4 regions of the Streptomyces sp. NPDC018026 genome follow, and region 1 is predicted to be linked to each of the others. Evidence: riboswitches for the same ligand, from Rfam matches in the RefSeq annotation. Region 1 holds a riboswitch; each other region holds the start of a gene.

Region 1 (4,203 bases):
CGCCGACGACCTTGTAGGGCAGGCCGGTGCGGATGAAGACCTCTTCGAAGACACGGGACTGGGCGTTGGTCCGGTAGAAGACCGCGACGTCGCCGGCCTTGGCCTCGCCCGCGTCGGTGAGGCGGTCTATCTCGTCGGCGACGAACTGCGCCTCGTCGTGCTCGGTGTCGGCGACGTACCCGGTGATCTGCGCGCCGCTGCCCTGGTTGGTCCACAGGTTCTTGGGGCGGCGGGACTCGTTGCGCTCGATGACCGCGTTGGCGGCGCTGAGGATGGTCTGCGTGGAGCGGTAGTTCTGCTCCAGCAGGATCGTCGTCGCGTCCGGGTAGTCCTCCTCGAACTGGAGGATGTTGCGGATGGTGGCGCCGCGGAAGGCATAGATCGACTGGTCGGCGTCGCCCACCACGCACAGCTCGGCGGGCGGCACCTCGGCCTCGGGCGGCACGTCGACGGGGTGCTCCGAGGGGACGCCGACCAGCTCCCGCACCAGCGCGTACTGCGCGTGGTTGGTGTCCTGGTACTCGTCGACCAGGACGTGCCGGAAGCGGCGGCGGTAGTGCTCGGCGACGTCCGGGAAGGCGCGCAGCAGATTGACCGTCGTCATGATCAGGTCGTCGAAGTCGAGGGCGTTCGCCTCGCGCAGCCGCGACTGGTACATGGCGTAGGCCTGGGCGAGGGTCTTCTCGAAACCGTCGGCGGCCTGCCCGGCGAAGTCCTCCTCGTCGATCAGCTCGTTCTTCAGGTTCGAGATCTTGGCGCTGAAGGACTTCGGCGGGAACTTCTTCGGGTCCAGGTCCAGGTCGCGGCAGACCAGCGCCATGAGCCGCTTGGAGTCGGCGGCGTCGTAGATCGAGAACGACGAGGTGAAGCCGAGCTTCTTCGACTCGCGGCGCAGGATGCGGACGCACGCGCTGTGGAAGGTCATCACCCACATCGCGTTGGCGCGCGGGCCGACGAGCTGCTCGACGCGCTCCTTCATCTCGCCCGCGGCCTTGTTGGTGAAGGTGATCGCGAGGATCTGGCCCGGGTGGACGCTCCGCTCGGCCAGGAGGTGGGCGATGCGGTGCGTCAGCACGCGGGTCTTGCCGGAGCCCGCACCGGCCACGATGAGCAGCGGGGAGCCGGAGTGGACGACGGCGGCCCTCTGGTTCTCGTTCAGCCCCTCCAGGAGGGCCGCGGCGTCCAGGGCGGGGCGCGGGGCGCCGTCCCGGTAGTGGGTGTCCCGCTCCGGAGGCGCGTCGAACTTCCCGCCGAACAGATCGTGCGGAACCGGCTCCGGTCCGTGCTCGTCCTCGGGCGGCGGCGGGGGTTCCTCCTCGTGACCCCGGGGGGTCTGGAGGCTCGCCAGGAAGCTGTCGTCAAAGAGGCTGCTCATCGCTCTCCGAGTCTAGGGCGCCCCACCGACAACCCGGTGCCACCCCGGAAAATGCCCACCGCCCCCCGGCACGGACACGCCCTGCGACCAGCGGAACCACGAAGAGTGACGCTCGTGACCGACCCGGGGGCGCCCGAACGAAAGGTCACGAAAATGTATCGGGCATATCACCCACCAACCTTCACAGCCGCCACACGAGTTGGCTACGGTGCGGGGCAGGCCGCTCGACCCCCTCCGGCGAACCTCGCCGGTCCGCGCGGCCTCCGCCGAGTCCGGCCTGCCCGCACGGCACCGGAGCCGGGGACCCACCGAGACCTTGGGGTGAATCGGCCGCACCGCCCTCCACGCGAGGACGGTCCGCCGTAGGGCAACCCTTCCGAACCACCGCCCGAACCCGACAGCTAACCCGGTAGGCGGAGCACTGGAAGGAGTCGCCTCCTTGGCGTCGCACCGCAAGTCGCGCCCCACCGGTCCCCGCGTCGCGGGCATACGGACCCCGGCTCTCGCCACCGCGGCCCTCACCTCCGTCGCCCTGCTGTCCCAGACGGCCCAGGCCACGCCGTCGGACGACCGGCCGACCCTGGAGGAGGTCGAGAAGAAGGTCGACGACCTCTACCGCCAGGCCGGGTCGGCGACCGAGAAGTACAACGCGGCCAAGGAGAAGACCTCCAAGCAGCGCAAGAAGGTCGACGGTCTCCTCGACGACGTCGCCCGGCGCACCCAGAAACTCAACGACGCGCGCGAGGAGCTGGGTTCCTTCGCCTCCGCCCAGTACCGCACGGGCGCCTCGGTCCCGGAGACCGCGACGCTGCTACTCGCGGACTCGCCGCAGGACTACTTCGACCAGAACCAGCTGATGAACCGGCTCACCGGCCGGCAGAAGACCGCCGTCGACGACTACGTCACCCAGCAGTCCGAGACGATGGAGAAGCGCCGGGAGGCCACCGAGAGCCTCGAAACGCTCACCGACTCGCAGACCGACCTCAAGACGGCCAAGTCGACCGTCCAGAAGAAGCTGGCCACCGCGCGGGAGCTGCTCTCGGAGCTGACCGCCGAGGAGAAGGCCCGGCTGGCGGCGATCGAGAAGAAGAAGCAGCAGGAGGCCGCCCGCAAGGCCGCCGAGCTGGCGAAGCAGCAGGCGGCGCAGGAGGAGGCGGAGCGCGAGCGGCGGGAGGAGGCCGCCCGGCAGCAGGAGAGCGGCTCCGGGTCCTCGGGGACCTCCGACGGCACCGGTTCGTCGGACTCCTCGGGCTCGTCGACGCCCGACACCTCGACCGGCACCAAGGCCGACAAGGCGATCGCCTTCGCCCGCGCCCAGATCGGCAAGCCGTACGTCTGGGGCGCCACCGGCCCCGACTCCTACGACTGCTCGGGCCTCACCCAGGCCGCCTGGAAGGCCGCCGGCGTGACGCTGCCGCGCGTCACCTACGACCAGGTCAACGCCGGCACGACCGTCTCCGTCTCCCAGGCGCAACCCGGTGACCTGGTCTTCTTCTACGACGACATCAGCCACGTCGGCCTGTACATCGGCGACGGCATGATGATCCACGCCCCGAAGCCGGGCGCGTACGTCCGCGAGGAGTCGATCTTCTACGACGGCGAGTCCTCGATCTACAGCGTGGTGCGCCCGGCCTGATCGGCGAGGTACTTAGCATCGGGCGCATGTCATCGGCCACCCATCCCTCCGCGCTGCGCACCTGGTGGGCGCAGCGTCCACCGGCGGCCGGGGCCGCGGTGATGGCGACCGGCATCGTGTCGGTCGCCCTCCATCTGACGGGCCGCGAGGTCCTGTCGCGGATCGCCCTCGCCCTGGCCTGCGCCGCCTGGCTGATACTGGCGGCGAACTTCGTCTACCTGCTGCTGGCCGACCACGCCCAGTGGGTGAAGCGGGCCGGGACGCCGGGGGCGCTCACCGCGGTCGCCGCGACGACCGTGCTCGGCACCCGTTTCTCCCTGCTCGGCTGGACGCTCCTGGCGGCGGTGCTGCTGGCGCTGGCGGCCCTGCTGTGGCCGTGGCTGCTGTACCTGGTCGTACAGCACTGGGGGCGGAGGATGCCCGGGGCGGTGTTCCTGGGCTGCGTGGCCACGGAGGGGCTCACCGTGCTCGCCGCCACGCTGGCCGCGGCCACCTCGACGCCGTGGCTGGCGCACGCGGCGCTGGTGCCGTTCTGGCTGGGCATCGTGCTCTACCTGATCGCGCTGTTCCGCTTCGACCTGCGGCAGGTGGCCCGGGGTTCCGGGGACCACTGGGTGGCGGGCGGCGCGCTCGCCATCTCGGCGCTCGCCGGTGCCAAGCTGCTCGCGGCGGCCGGGACCGGCATGTACCTGTGGAACGCCGACGACCAGGCCGTCCTGCACGACGTGACCGTCTTCCTGCTCACGCTCGACCTCGCCTGGTACGCCGTGCTCCTGGCCGCCGAGATCGCCTGGCCCCGCCTGCGCTACGACGTGCGTCGCTGGTCGACCGTCTTCCCGCTCGGCATGACGGCGGCGGCGACCCTGTCGGTGTCCGCCGTCGTCGACGTCCCCTGGCTGGACGCGCCCGGCCGGGCGCTGCTGTGGATCGCGGTGGCCGGGTGGCTGGCGGTCGCGGCGGGAGCGGTCCTGCAGGCCCGCTCCGGGCTGCGGTCCGCGGCGGCGGGCTCCGGGGCTGCGGTCAGGTCCACAGCACCGCGATGAAGACGTTCACCAGGGTCAGCCCGCCCACCAGGCCGAACAGCGGCTTCTCCACCTTCTCCTCGTCGCGCTTCACGTAGACCAGGCCGAGGATCACGATCAGTACGGCGAGCTTCACGCCCATCTTGACGTTGTCCACGGAGTAGTCCTGG
Region 2 (4,203 bases), on a different contig from region 1:
ACGCCATGAGCACCATGCAGGAGAAGTTCCCGCGCGCCCTGTGGGTGCGGCTGGTCATCTACATCGCCCTGGGGCACGTCTTCGGCGGCTTCCTCTACCTGCTGTTCGAGGTGGGCGCCAAGTAGCGCCGCCACGGGCGGGTGGCTCAGTCCAGCATCCGCTCGCGCAGCCGCTCCCGGGTCCCGGGAGTGAGCCGCAGGCCCTGCTCCAGGTAGGCGTCGACGCCGCCCCACGTCTCCTCGACGGTCTCGAAGGCCGCCGCCAGGTACTCGGCGCGCGCGTCGAACAGCGGACCGAGCAGCTCCATGACCTCGGGGGAGTAGGCGGAGGCGGCGGAGCCGCTGCGGCGCACCTTGTAGCGGCGGTGCGCGGCGTTCGACTTCAGGTAGTCCTCGACGACGGCCTCGCGCTCGACACCCAGGGCGAGCAGGGTGACGGCGATCGACAGGCCCGCGCGGTCCTTCCCGGCGGCGCAGTGCATCAAGGCCGGGACGCTGTCCTCGGCGAGCGCGTGCAGGATGCGGGAGTGCTCCGCGGTGCGCTCCGTGACGATCGCGCGGTAGGAGGCGATCATCCGGTCCGCGGCCCTGCCGTCGGCCAGGATCCCGCGCAGCTGGTCGAGGTCGCCGTCGCGGACCATCTTCCAGAACTCGGCGCCGTCGGCCGGGTCGCTCAGCGGCAGGTTCACATTGCGCACGCCCGGCAGGTCGACGTCCGGGCCCTCCAGCTTCTGGTCGGCCGCGTTGCGGAAGTCGAAGATCGTGTGCAGGCCCAGCGAGGCCAGGAACGCGGCGTCCTCCCCGGTGGCGTGAGCCAGGTGACCGCTGCGGAACAGCACCCCCTGCCGCACCCGCCGCCCGTCCACGGTGGGCAGTCCGCCCACGTCCCGGAAGTTGCGCACACCGGTCAGCTCGGGTTCGGTCGACGGGACCTGCTGCGTCACGGGGGCTCCTCCCACTCCGCCCCGCCGCCGCTGCTCGCCGGCGGGCTCCACCCGACGATACGGCATCACCTGTGCGCGAAATGGCGCCCCGAGGCATATTCCGCTCCAATAAGAGCCTTCTGTCCGAATTGGCGGCCTTGATGACAAGTGGCCCTGAAATGGCGGAGGGTGAATGAGAGGCGCGTGAGCAGCGTCATATCCGTGACCGTGCGTTGCCCGTCATGTTCACGTAATTCAAGTGTTTCTCAAGGGGCTTCAAGTAAAAGCGCGCGGTGGAAATCGACGCAGGGTTACCGGATATTCCCGTAAAGGATCAATCGGAACACCTGTCGGGGCAACCCCTCGCTTGTCCCTGTGCGTCTTGGTCCCTTACGTTCACCACCGATCCGGACGGACGCCTAATCCTGCCGCCGACCGGAGCCCGCACTCATCGACCACCCGTACACGGCAGGAGCGGGGGACCCACAGGTAGAACTGCCTGTTCCGGTTCCCGGAACGGCTTGGGGTAAAGCCGCGTTTCGGCGCGGCCGGGCATCTCCAGCCCGCACCCGACAGCTCACCTCGCAGGCGCCGGAGAGGAATTCGCCATGCCCGCGAAGGGTAAGCACCGCCGTACCAGGGCCATGCGCCTGACCCGCACCATCGCCGTCGCCGGGACCGGTGGCGCCGCGCTCGCGCTCCCGCTGATGGGTGCCGCCGCCGCCAACGCCGCCCCCGCGCACTCCGTTTCCGAGCAGGCCGTGCAGTCCGTTCCGGCGTCGGCCAAGAAGGCCGCCGCCGAGAAGAACTCCGACTCGCACACCTACACCGTGAAGAGCGGCGACTACCTCTCGAAGATCGCCGACGAGCAGGACGTCGACGGCGGCTGGAAGAAGCTCTACGCGGACAACCGCGAGGCCGTCGGTTCCGACCCGTCGCTGATCCACCCCGGCCTCAAGCTCTCGATCGGCGGCCAGGCCGCCAAGTCGTCGGCGCCGTCCTCCGCGCAGTCGCAGAAGCCCGCGCAGAAGTCCGCCGAGAAGCCTGCCGAGAAGTCCGTCGAGAAGTCCGCCGCCGCGAAGCCGGCCGAGAAGTCGACGGATGCCGAGAAGGCCTCCTCCTCGGACACCGGCAGCCAGTCCACGGGCACCACCAGCGGCTACACCTCCCCCGTCGCGGGCGGCACCGTCGGCACCCCGTACCACCAGTCCGGCAGCATGTGGTCCAGCGGCTACCACACCGGCACCGACTTCGTCGTCCCGACCGGCACCTCCCTCAAGGCCGTCGGCGCGGGCACCGTCGTCTCCGCCGGCTGGGGCGGCGCGTACGGCAACCAGGTCGTCATCCAGCTCGCCGACGGCCACTACGCCCAGTACGCCCACCTCTCCTCGCTCTCCGTCTCCGCCGGTCAGTCGGTGACGGCGGGTCAGCAGGTCGGCCTCTCGGGTGCCACCGGCAACGTGACCGGCCCGCACCTGCACTTCGAGATCCGCACCACGCCGGACTACGGCTCGGACATCGACCCGCTGGCGTTCCTGCGCTCGCACGGCGTCTCCGTCTGACGACCGGTTCCGCCGCGCGGCCTCCGCGCCCCGAAGGCCGGACCCCGATCCCCGGGTCCGGCCTTCGGTGTGTCCGGACCCGGCGTATTCCGGAATTGACGAATACTTTAGGCGTGGCCTTTCTCACCGCCCGTCAATCCCTTCCTACGGTCGCGTAGGTCACATTCCAGGGTGAATCATGGGCCGATGTGGCAGACGATTCGAAGAGTGACAGCAGAGCAGTGATCGGGTCGTACGTGGCGGTGGGGGACAGCTTCACCGAGGGCGTCGGCGACCACGGCCCCGACGGGGCGTTCGTCGGCTGGGCCGACCGGCTCGCCGTACTGCTCGCGGACCGGCGCCCCGAGGGCGACTTCACGTACACGAACCTCGCCGTGCGCGGCAGGCTCCTCGACCAGATCGTGGCGGAACAGCTCCCGCGGGTCGTCGGACTCGCGCCGGACCTCGTCTCGTTCGCGGCCGGCGGCAACGACATCCTGCGGCCCGGCACCGATCCCGACGAGGTCGCCGAGCGGTTCGAGCTGGCGGTGGCCGCGCTGACCGCCGCGGCCGGAACCGTCCTGGTGACCACCGGGTTCGACACCCGCGGGGTGCCCGTCCTCAAGCACCTGCGCGGCAAGATCGCCACGTACAACGGGCACGTCCGCGCCATCGCCGACCGCTACGGCTGCCCGGTGCTCGACCTGTGGTCGCTGCGGAGCGTCCAGGACCGCAGGGCGTGGGACGCCGACCGGCTGCACCTGTCGCCGGAGGGGCACACCCGGGTGGCGCTGCGCGCGGGGCAGGCCCTGGGCCTGCGCGTCCCGGCCGACCCGGACCAGCCCTGGTCGCCCCTGCCGCCGCGCGGCACGCTCGACGTACGGCGCGACGACGTGCACTGGGCGCGCGAGTACCTGGTGCCGTGGATCGGGCGCCGGCTGCGGGGCGAGTCGTCGGGCGACCACGTGACGGCCAAGGGGACGCTGTCGCCGGACGACATCAAGACGCGGATCGCCTCGGTGGCCTGACGCGACGGCCGGTGCTGTCCCGGCGCGGGGGCGGTGCACCGGCGGGGCCGGTGTCCCGGCGGGCGCTAACGCCGCGTCGTCGCTGTCAACGCCGCCCGCTCCAGGCCCAGTTCCCGGGCAAGGGCGTCGTCCACCCACTCCTGCGCCCGGGCCCGCGAGACCGTGCCCGTGTACGAGGTGAGCTGCACCGCCAGCCCGTCCAGCAACGCGGTCAGCCGCAGGGCCGCGGCGTCCGGCTCGGGACAGGAGAACTCACCGGCGGCCACCCCCTCGGCGATGACCCCGGCGATCGCCGCCTTCCACTGGCGGTCCAGCTCGCGCGTGACCTCCCGCAGCGCGGGCTCGCGCGGCGCCGCCGCCCAGCCCTCGATCCACAGCCGCCAGCCCTTGGCCGGCCCGGTCGGCGCGTACCACCGCACGGCCGCCCGCAGACGGCGCAGCGCCGACGTACGACGGGCGAGCAGCCCCCGCAGATGGGCCAGGTCGTCCTCGGCGGCATGCGTGAACGCGGCGGCGACCAGGCGCTCCTTCGTGGAGAAGTGATAGAGCACCAGGGCGTTGCTGACGCCGAGCGCCGCGGCCACGTCGGCGATCCGCAACGCCGCCACGCCCCGCGCCGATATCTGCTCGATGGCGGCGCCCAGCAGCTCCTCGCGCCGCTCCGCCACGCTCAACCGCACTCTCCCCACGCACGTCACCCTATACAGGCACC
Region 3 (4,203 bases), 200 kb from region 1:
GACGTACCGCGCGGCCTTGCGCCGTCCGGCCCGCAGCTCCTCGCCCTCCCCGGCGGTCGTGTTGTCGTCGGAATCGATCGGTGCCATGTGTGCCCTACCTCCGTCGTCGGCGGCGGCTGTCTCACGACCTCGCACTCGTTCACCCGTGAGCCGCCATTCTCACCCGAATCGGTGAGGATTGGTGTTTTTCCGTGGTGTCCATCTGACCAAATCCCCGGCGCACAGGCGTCAGACCGCGGGCTCAACTCCGCCTACTCCTGCGGGATGACACTCAGGGGTACCGGCTCCCCCGCCCCGTAGGGGCCGGCGGGGACCACGAGGCGGCGACGGACCGCGGGCGGCGGTCCGGCGGCGGTCAGCCGGCCCGGTGGACCACGGCGTCGCACAGCTCCACCAGCGCGGCCTTCGCGTCGCACTCCCGCAGCGGGGCCAGCGCCGCCCGGGCCTCCTCCGCGTACCGGACGGTGTCCCGGCGGGCCTGCTCCAGCGCGGGGTGGGCGCGCAGCAGGCGCAGCGCCTCGGCGTGCCGCGCGTCGTCGCTCAGGTCGGAGTCGAGCAGCTCGCACAGCGCGATGTCCTCGGCGAGACCCAGCCGGGCCGCCCGCTCGCGCAGCCGCAGTACGGGCAGGGTGGGGATGCCCTCGCGCAGGTCCGTGCCGGGCGTCTTGCCGGACTCGTCGGAGTCGGAGGCGATGTCCAGGACGTCGTCCGCGAGCTGGAAGGCGACGCCGAGCCGCTCGCCGTACTGGGTGAGGACGTCCACCACCGTCTCGTCGGCGCCGGACATCATCGCGCCGAACCGGCACGAGACCGCCACCAGGGAGCCCGTCTTGCCGCCCAGCACGTCCAGGTAGTGGTCGACCGGGTCGCGGCCGTCCTGCGGGCCGGCCGTCTCCAGGATCTGACCGGTGACCAGCCGTTCGAAGGCGAGGGCCTGGACCCGGACCGCCTCGGGGCCGAGGTCGGCGAGGATCTGGGAGGCGCGGGCGAACAGGAAGTCACCGGTGAGGACCGCGACCGAGTTGTCCCAGCGGGTGTTCGCACTGGGCACCCCGCGCCGCACGGCGGCCTCGTCCATCACGTCGTCGTGGTAGAGCGTGGCGAGGTGGGTCAGCTCCACGACCACGGCCGAGGGCACGATCCCGGGGGCGTAGGGGTCTCCGAACTGGGCCGAGAGCATCACCAGCAGCGGCCGGAACCGTTTCCCGCCGGCCCGCACCAGGTGCTGGGCGGCCTCCGTGATGAACGGCACCTCGCTTTTGGTTGCCTCAAGCAACCCTTCCTCGACAGCAACCAATCCGGCCTGGACATCGGCTTCCAGAGCCTGGTCCCGCACGCTCAGCCCGAACGGCCCGACGACGGTCACGAGGGGTCTCCTGTCTGCTGGTGTCTACTGGCGATTACCTGGTTTGTCGATAGGTCGCTGCCACCACTCAAGTCAGCGTATCCGGTCACGTTTCGATCACCGCTAGCGCCCACCGTTACAGGCTGGTCGGTATCGGATCATGAACGGTATGTTTTTGATCAGGTGATATGAGCAGATTTTGATTGATATCGCCAGAGGGGACGAGCCGGAGCCGGAGGGCGAACGGGCCGGAGCAGCCACCGAAGATCCCATCACTCCTCCCAACGGCCCGCACTTCGAGAACGTCACCCGATCGACACGCCCACCCCTCCCCCGCTGCCCGCGTCCTCCCGCTCGACACCCGAAGCCGTCCCCACCCGCGGCCGGTTGGCTCCCAGTTGGGGTTAATGCCCCATTTGCCGTGCTTGTTGAAGTCAGTGAGTTGGCTCACTCCGCGCAACCCACAGGCAACCCCGGCGGAACCTGTGCCCTCCCTTTGCCCCGCAAGCCAGTTGGGGATTGGCAGCAGCAAAGGATCAAGAGCCTCAAACGCCTCAGACCAAGGTCAACAGGCATGTTGGGTGATTCCTGCACTTGTTCCGGACATGTGCTCTCGCATACGTTCCCGGCCTGTCGGGTGGACGCCGAATCCTGCCACCGCCCGTCGCACAGTCATCCACCCAACAAACTCGCCGGCAGGAGCGGGGGACCCAGGTAAGTCGCCGCACCGGTCACCACCGGAGCGGCTCGGGGTGAAGCCGTACCCGTCAGGGCACGGCCGGGCACCTCCCCGCCCGAACCCGACAGCTCACCTCGTAGGCGTAAGGAGAGGGACACCGCATGTCTGCCAACGGTCAGAACCGACCCGCCCGCACCAGCCGCCTCGCCCGCAAGCTCGCCGTGGCCGGCACCGGTGCCGCGGTGCTCGCGCTGCCGCTCATCGGCGCCACCACCGCTTCCGCGGCCACCCCGGCCGCCGCCACGACCGCCACCACGGCGGCCACGGCCTACCCGGACAACCTCGACGGCTGGATCCGCGAGTCGCTCGACATCATGGCCCAGCACGGCATCCCCGGGACCTACGAGGGCATTCACCGCAACATCATGCGTGAGTCCTCCGGCAACCCGCTCGCCATCAACAACTGGGACATCAACGCCATCAACGGCACCCCGTCCAAGGGTCTGCTCCAGGTGATCGACCCGACCTTCCAGGCTTACCACGTCGAGGGCACCTCCTGGGACCCGTACGACCCGGTCGCCAACATCACCGCCGCCTGCAACTACGCGGCCGACCGCTACGGCTCGATGGACAACGTCTTCAGCGCCTACTGAGCCGTACACCGCCTGAACCTCGCCTAAGAGGTACCGAAGATCCGCTCGAGGACGACGGCCACGCCGTCGTCCTCGTTCGTCGTGGTGACCTCGTCGGCCACCGCCTTGAGTTCGGGGTGGGCGCCGGCCATGGCGACACCGTGGGCCGCCCACTGGAACATCGGGATGTCGTTGGGCATGTCCCCGAAGGCGATCGTCCGCCGCCGCTCCAGACCCAGGTGCTCGGCGGCCAGCGCCAGACCGGTGGCCTTGGTGATGCCGCAGGGCTGGAGCTCCACCGTGCCGGGCCCCGACATGGTGACCGTCGCGAGGGAGCCGACCACCGCGCGAGCCGTCGCCGCCAGTTCGTCGTCGGTCAGGTCGGGGTGGCGCAGCAGCACCTTGCTGATCGGCGTGGACCACAGCTGGGCACGCCGCTCGACACGCACCGCGGGCAGCGTCGGGTGGGGCATCAGGTAGCCCGGCTCGATGAGCGTCAGCCCGTCGACGCCGTCCTGGTCCACGGCCGCGTGCACCTGGCCCACCTCGGCCTCGATCTTGCCGAGCGCGGTCTCGGCCAGCTCCCGGTCCAGGGTGACCGACCACAGCATCCGGTGCGCGCCGGCGTCGTACACCTGCGCGCCCTGTCCGCACACCGCGAGCCCCGTGCAGCCGAGCCGGTCGAGCAGGGAGCGCACCCGGGGTGCCGGCCGCCCCGTCACCACCAGGTGCCGCGCACCGGCCCCGGCGACCCGCGCCAGCGCGGCCAGCGACCGGTCGGAGACGGTGTCGTCGCCTCGGAGCAGCGTGCCGTCCAGGTCGGTGGCGACGAGTGAATACGCGGTGCGGTCCATGATCAGAGAATACGGACACCGCACCCGTCCGACTCACCCGTGACCGCTTCCGAACGAGGGCGTAGCGAGTGCGCTCGAACCCGCACGGCGTTGCAAGACGACGCCCGATGATGTCCGATGATGTCCGAAACCTGACACATCATCGGCTAAAGCCGATTCAAGGCCTGTGCACCGGGTTGGCAGCGGCAGGGCACACCACCTGCCCTCCGGGCGCTCCCGGCGGCGTCTTCCGTCTCCGAACCCGGACCGGGCGCCGCCGCCTTCGGCGGTACTGCCCAAGAGCGGCACGTCACCCGTAACGTGTGGCCGACCGCGTGTGTCACGTGACGCACCCCGATCACGTGACACAACGGCACACACGGCGCGCACGGCGCACATGGCGAGCACGAAAGCGAGGCAGCACCCGATGCCCCCCTTCGATGTCCCCGAGGGCGACCCCTTCGGCCCGCACAACCTTCCGTACGGCGTGTTCTCGATCCCCGGCTCGGCCGACCGGGCGGACCGGACGGTGGGTGTCCGGCTGGGCGACCACGTCCTCGACGCGGGGGCGGCGGCCCACGCGCTCGGCTCGCCGTACGCGGCCCTCCTCGCGCAGCCCACCCTCAACCCGCTGCTGGCGGCCGGGCGCACGACGTGGTCGGACGTGCGGCGCGCGCTGACGGCTTGGGTGACCGTCCCCTCCCACCGCGAGGC
Region 4 (4,203 bases), on a different contig from region 1:
GTACGGGAGCGGGCACTGCTGGACGTCCTGTGGCACCTGCGGGACCTCGCCCGCCCGGCCCTGGACCACGCGGCCCGCGCCACCGCCCCACCGCCGGTGCCGATACCGATGCCGCCGTGGGCGTATCCGTACGGCGGCACGCACGGCACACACGGCGCGTACGGCGCGTACGGCCCCCGCACCGCACCCGGTCCTTACGCTGCGCAGGCCCCCTACGCCACACAGGCCCCGCACAACCCGTACCTGCCGCCGTACCACCCGTACGGACCTACGCCCGGCCCGCACCGGCCGTAGATCCGCGACGCGACGCGCCGCGCCCGCTCAGGCGGACGCCCGGGTCAGCCTCCCCACCTCGTCCTCCGTCAGGCTCAGTTCGGCCACGCCCAGCAGCGCCGGGAGCTGCTCCACCGTGCGCGCGGAGGCGATCGGCGCCGCCACCGTCGGCCGGGCGGCCAGCCAGGCGAGGGCGACGGTGGCGACGGGAGCGTCGTGGGCCGCGGCGATCTCGTCCAGGGCGGCCAGCACCCGGCGGCCCCGCTCGGTCTCCAGGTGCTTGGCCGCACCGCCCGCCCGCGGGCTGTCCACCTCCGTGCCGGGCCGGTACTTGCCGGTGAGGAAACCGGACGCGAGGGCGTAGTACGGCACGGCGGCGAGACCGGCCTGCTCGGCGAGGTCGCGCAGTTCGCCCTCGTACGTGTCGCGGGAGACCAGGTTGTAGTGCGGCTGGAGGGCGACGTACCGGGCGAGGCCCTCGCGGTCGGAGAACTCCAGGGACGCCGCGAGCCGCTCGGCGGAGATGTTGGAGGCGGCGATGTGCCGCACCTTTCCGGCCTTCACCAGCGCGTCGAGCGCGCCGACGATCTCCTCGACCGGCACCTCGGGCTTGTCGAAGTGGGTGTAGTACAGGTCGATGTGATCGGTGCCCAGGCGGCGCAGCGAGGCGTCGGCCGCGGCCCTGATGTTCGCGGCGGACAGGCCCGGGTACTCGGGGTGCTGGCTGACCTTGGTGGCGAGGACGACGTCGTCACGGTTGCCGCGGGCCGCGAACCACTGGCCGAGGACGGTCTCGGACTCGCCGCCGCTGTTGCCGTCGACCCAGGCGGAGTAGGAGTCGGCGGTGTCGACGAAGTTGCCGCCGGCCGCCGTGTAGGCGTCCAGGACGGCGAAGGACCGGTCCCGGTCGGCGGTCCAGCCGAAGACGTTGCCGCCGAGGGCGAGGGGGAAGACCGCCAGGTCGGAGGAGCCGAGCTTGCGCAGAGAAGTCATGTAGGGACTCAACGACCGCGCCGGAGCGGGCGATTCTGGCAGGCGGGCAAAATTTCCCGCGAACCGGCAGCCCTGACGTCGGGGGGTCGCCGTCAGGACCGCCGGGGTTCAGCGGGGTGCGTCGGGGGCGGGGCGGATCAGGGGGTGAGCCCCTTGCTCTGCAGCCAGGCCATCGGGTCGATGCCGCTGCCGCCGTCGGTGTGGACCTCGAGGTGGAGGTGGGCGCCGGTGACGTTGCCGGTGGCGCCGACGCGGCCGATGACGTCACCGGTGGTGACCTGCTGGCCGACGCTGACGTTGATGGAGGACTGGTGCGCGTACCAGAGCTCGGTGCCGTCGTCGAGGGTGAGCACGGTCTTGTAGCCGTACGACCCGTCCCAGCCGGCCGACGTGATGGTGCCGCTGTGCACCGCCTTGAGCAGCGTGCCCGTGGGGGCGGCGAAGTCGAGGCCGGTGTGGTGGCCGGAGGCCCAGAGGGAGCCGGCCTGGTTGAACGTGGAGGAGATCGTGTACGAGGAGGTCGGCAGCGTGAACTGCTTGGCCAGCTTCGCGAGCCGCTCGGCCTCGGCCTTCTTCGCGGCCTCCTCCTCCGCCTTCTTCTTGGCGGCGGCGGCCTTCTCCTCGGCCTCCTTCTCCGCCTTGGCGGCGGCTTCCGCGGCCTTCTTCTCGGCCGCGGCGGCGGCTTCTTCGGCGGCCTTGGTCTCGACCTGCGCCTGCTGCTGCTCGGCCTGCGCCATGATCCGGGCCCGCAGCGACTCGCCGGCGCCGGTGGTGTCGGCGCCCTCCGCGCTGTCGGCGGCGACGGCCTGGGTGATGCCGCTGAGCGGGGTGGCGGAACCCTCGGGCTCCGGCGCCTCGTCGTCGCTCCCGGGCATGAGCGAGCCGACGTTCGGCAGGTCCGGCATGGAGATGGACACCGGGGGCTTGCCGGTCTGCGCGCTGGCCATGCCGCCCGCTCCGACGGCGGCTATGACACCGACGCCGAGGACGGTGGAGCTGCGGGCGAGTCCGCCGCGCTGCTTGGCCACGCGGTGCCGGCCGCGTACGGGGCGGATGGATTCCGCGGTGGGATTCCACTCCTCCCAGGGGCCCTCTTCGGTGCGGTAGCCGTCGTAGCCGAAGGTGTCGGTGCCGTGCCCACTGGGCGCGGACGGGGCCTCGGGGGCAGGCCGGTTGGACGCCACGTGGGCGTACTCCTTTCCTTCCTTTCGCCTACCGGGTTAGCTGACGGGTTCGGAGCAGGAAGGTCTCCTACGGGTGTCTGCCGACCGTTTTCCACGGCGGCATACGCCCGATTCACCCCAATGTGGTGGTTCCCCGGTTCCCTTGCGGGATTCGGCGCGTGCGCACGGAGCCGCCTTCTGTGACGGCTGGGACGACCGCGCTGCGTTATCGAACGTTAATAGACGCGAGGCTCCGATTCCAAGCCGTTCCTCTTGATCATTACCGAATACGGCCGGGACGTACGCCTCACGACCGGTGAAAACCGGGCGAGTTGACCCGGCCTCGGTATTCCCTCTCGCGCCAGTTTCTTCTGACGGTGTATCAGTTGTTATGCGGAGGGGGGTCGCGCTGTCACGGCTCGTGACAATGATCATGATCACCGCGCCGGGGGCGCCGGACGGCGAGCAGTGCCATGTCGTCCGCCATGCCGCCCCCGGAGTGCCGGCGCACGTCCTCGGCGAGGGTGGCGAGCAGGGTCGCCGGATGCGGGAAGACGCGGCCGGTCAGCCGCGCCTGCGGATCGTAGAACTCGCCCTTCGCGTCCCGGGCTTCGGTCAGCCCGTCGGTGTAGAGCAGCAGTGTGGCCCCGCCGGGGAAGGGGGCCTCCTCCGCCCGGTCGGGCCACACTCCCAGCTCGCCCATGCCGAGCGGCAGCGCCGACTCGTGGGCGGGCAGCGGGCCGAGGGTGCCGTCGGCGTAGAGCAGCAGGGGCGGCGGATGGCCGCGGTTGACGATGCGGACGGTGCCGCCGCCGTGCGGGAGTTCGGCGAGGACGGCGGTGGTGAAGCCCTCGAAGGCGTCCAGTCCGTCGCGTCGGGTGCCCTCGCGCGCCAGCGCCCGCTCCAGGCGCTGTGCCACCGCCTCCAGCGTCGCCTCCTGCTCGGCCGCCTCCCGGAACGCGCCGATCACGACGGCGACGGCGGCCACCGCACCCATGCCCTTGCCGCGCACGTCCCCGACGATGAGCCGGACGCCGCGGGCGCTGTCCTGCACCGCGTACAGGTCGCCGCCGATGAAGGCGTCGGCCTGCGCGGCCTCGTAGCAGACGGCGATCTCGAAGCCCGCGATCCGCTCGGCGGGTTCGGGCAGGACGGCGCGCTGGGCGGCCTCGGCGATCTCACGGACGGAGACGAGGCGCTCGCTGCTGCGGCGGACCATGCCGTTCACGAGGACGGCGAGTACGGCGACCGTGGCGATGGTGATCAGCTCGGTGAGGGAGTCGACGTAGTGGATGACGCCCTTGCCGAGCTGCAGCCCGATGACCGCGGCGACCACGGCGACGCCGGTGAGCGCCGTGCCGCGCCGCGAGTAGAGCGGGGCGGCGATCAGGGGCGCGGCCGTGTAGAGGGGTCCGGCGGTGAAGTATCTCGGGGTGAAGATGTCGTACAGGATGGCGACGACGATCAGCAGCACGGGGAGCGCGTGCACGAAGGCCCGCCCGTACCCGGTCCGCCGGACTGGCGGTGGCCCGGAGGGCGGCACGGGCAGCGCCTCGTCGCCGAGCCCGAGACCCGGGTCGGGCACGGGATCGCCGGGGAGCCGGCCACCGGCTCTGGCGGCCGCTCCCTCGTCGTCCACGTCACCTGGCCGCACCACTCGTCTCCCGCCGCCCCGCGCGTCCGCGCCGCTTGCCGTCCCGCACTCCAGGGTTCCGGGGGCGGGGACGGGCGGCGAGCGGTGAGGGGCCGACCGGATGACACGGGGCACCTGCGG

What was found. Region 1 has a riboswitch for cyclic di-AMP ahead of ACH4D3_RS16670 (NlpC/P60 family protein). Riboswitches for the same ligand answer to the same signal wherever they lie in the genome.
Region 2: another riboswitch for cyclic di-AMP. It lies ahead of ACH4D3_RS04665 (peptidoglycan DD-metalloendopeptidase family protein); the one in region 1 lies ahead of ACH4D3_RS16670 (NlpC/P60 family protein).
Region 3: another riboswitch for cyclic di-AMP. It lies ahead of ACH4D3_RS15635 (transglycosylase SLT domain-containing protein); the one in region 1 lies ahead of ACH4D3_RS16670 (NlpC/P60 family protein).
Region 4: another riboswitch for cyclic di-AMP. It lies ahead of ACH4D3_RS26120 (M23 family metallopeptidase); the one in region 1 lies ahead of ACH4D3_RS16670 (NlpC/P60 family protein).

What each region holds. Positions count from the first base shown of each region.
Region 1 covers NZ_JBIRFY010000004.1:547,649-551,851, reverse strand. The annotation lists gene pcrA (DNA helicase PcrA) at 1-1,375, opposite strand, end outside; cyclic di-AMP (ydaO/yuaA leader) riboswitch at 1,630-1,808, shown strand; gene ACH4D3_RS16670 (NlpC/P60 family protein) at 1,815-3,011, shown strand; gene ACH4D3_RS16665 (tellurite resistance/C4-dicarboxylate transporter family protein) at 3,038-4,054, shown strand; gene ACH4D3_RS16660 (hypothetical protein) at 4,032-4,203, opposite strand, start outside.
Region 2 covers NZ_JBIRFY010000001.1:1,141,240-1,145,442, forward strand. The annotation lists gene ACH4D3_RS04650 (helix-turn-helix domain-containing protein) at 1-9, shown strand, start outside; gene ACH4D3_RS04655 (DUF6126 family protein) at 6-125, shown strand; gene ACH4D3_RS04660 (tyrosine-protein phosphatase) at 146-943, opposite strand; cyclic di-AMP (ydaO/yuaA leader) riboswitch at 1,369-1,526, shown strand; gene ACH4D3_RS04665 (peptidoglycan DD-metalloendopeptidase family protein) at 1,531-2,484, shown strand; gene ACH4D3_RS04670 (SGNH/GDSL hydrolase family protein) at 2,706-3,491, shown strand; gene ACH4D3_RS04675 (TetR/AcrR family transcriptional regulator) at 3,557-4,180, opposite strand.
Region 3 covers NZ_JBIRFY010000004.1:347,568-351,770, reverse strand. The annotation lists gene ACH4D3_RS15645 (outer membrane lipoprotein carrier protein LolA) at 1-87, opposite strand, end outside; gene ACH4D3_RS15640 (polyprenyl synthetase family protein) at 356-1,366, opposite strand; cyclic di-AMP (ydaO/yuaA leader) riboswitch at 1,978-2,181, shown strand; gene ACH4D3_RS15635 (transglycosylase SLT domain-containing protein) at 2,186-2,677, shown strand; gene ACH4D3_RS15630 (HAD family hydrolase) at 2,701-3,510, opposite strand; gene fahA (fumarylacetoacetase) at 3,917-4,203, shown strand, end outside.
Region 4 covers NZ_JBIRFY010000009.1:21,356-25,558, forward strand. The annotation lists gene ACH4D3_RS26110 (PrsW family intramembrane metalloprotease) at 1-294, shown strand, start outside; gene ACH4D3_RS26115 (aldo/keto reductase) at 322-1,266, opposite strand; gene ACH4D3_RS26120 (M23 family metallopeptidase) at 1,404-2,450, opposite strand; cyclic di-AMP (ydaO/yuaA leader) riboswitch at 2,462-2,617, opposite strand; gene ACH4D3_RS26125 (PP2C family protein-serine/threonine phosphatase) at 2,842-4,068, opposite strand.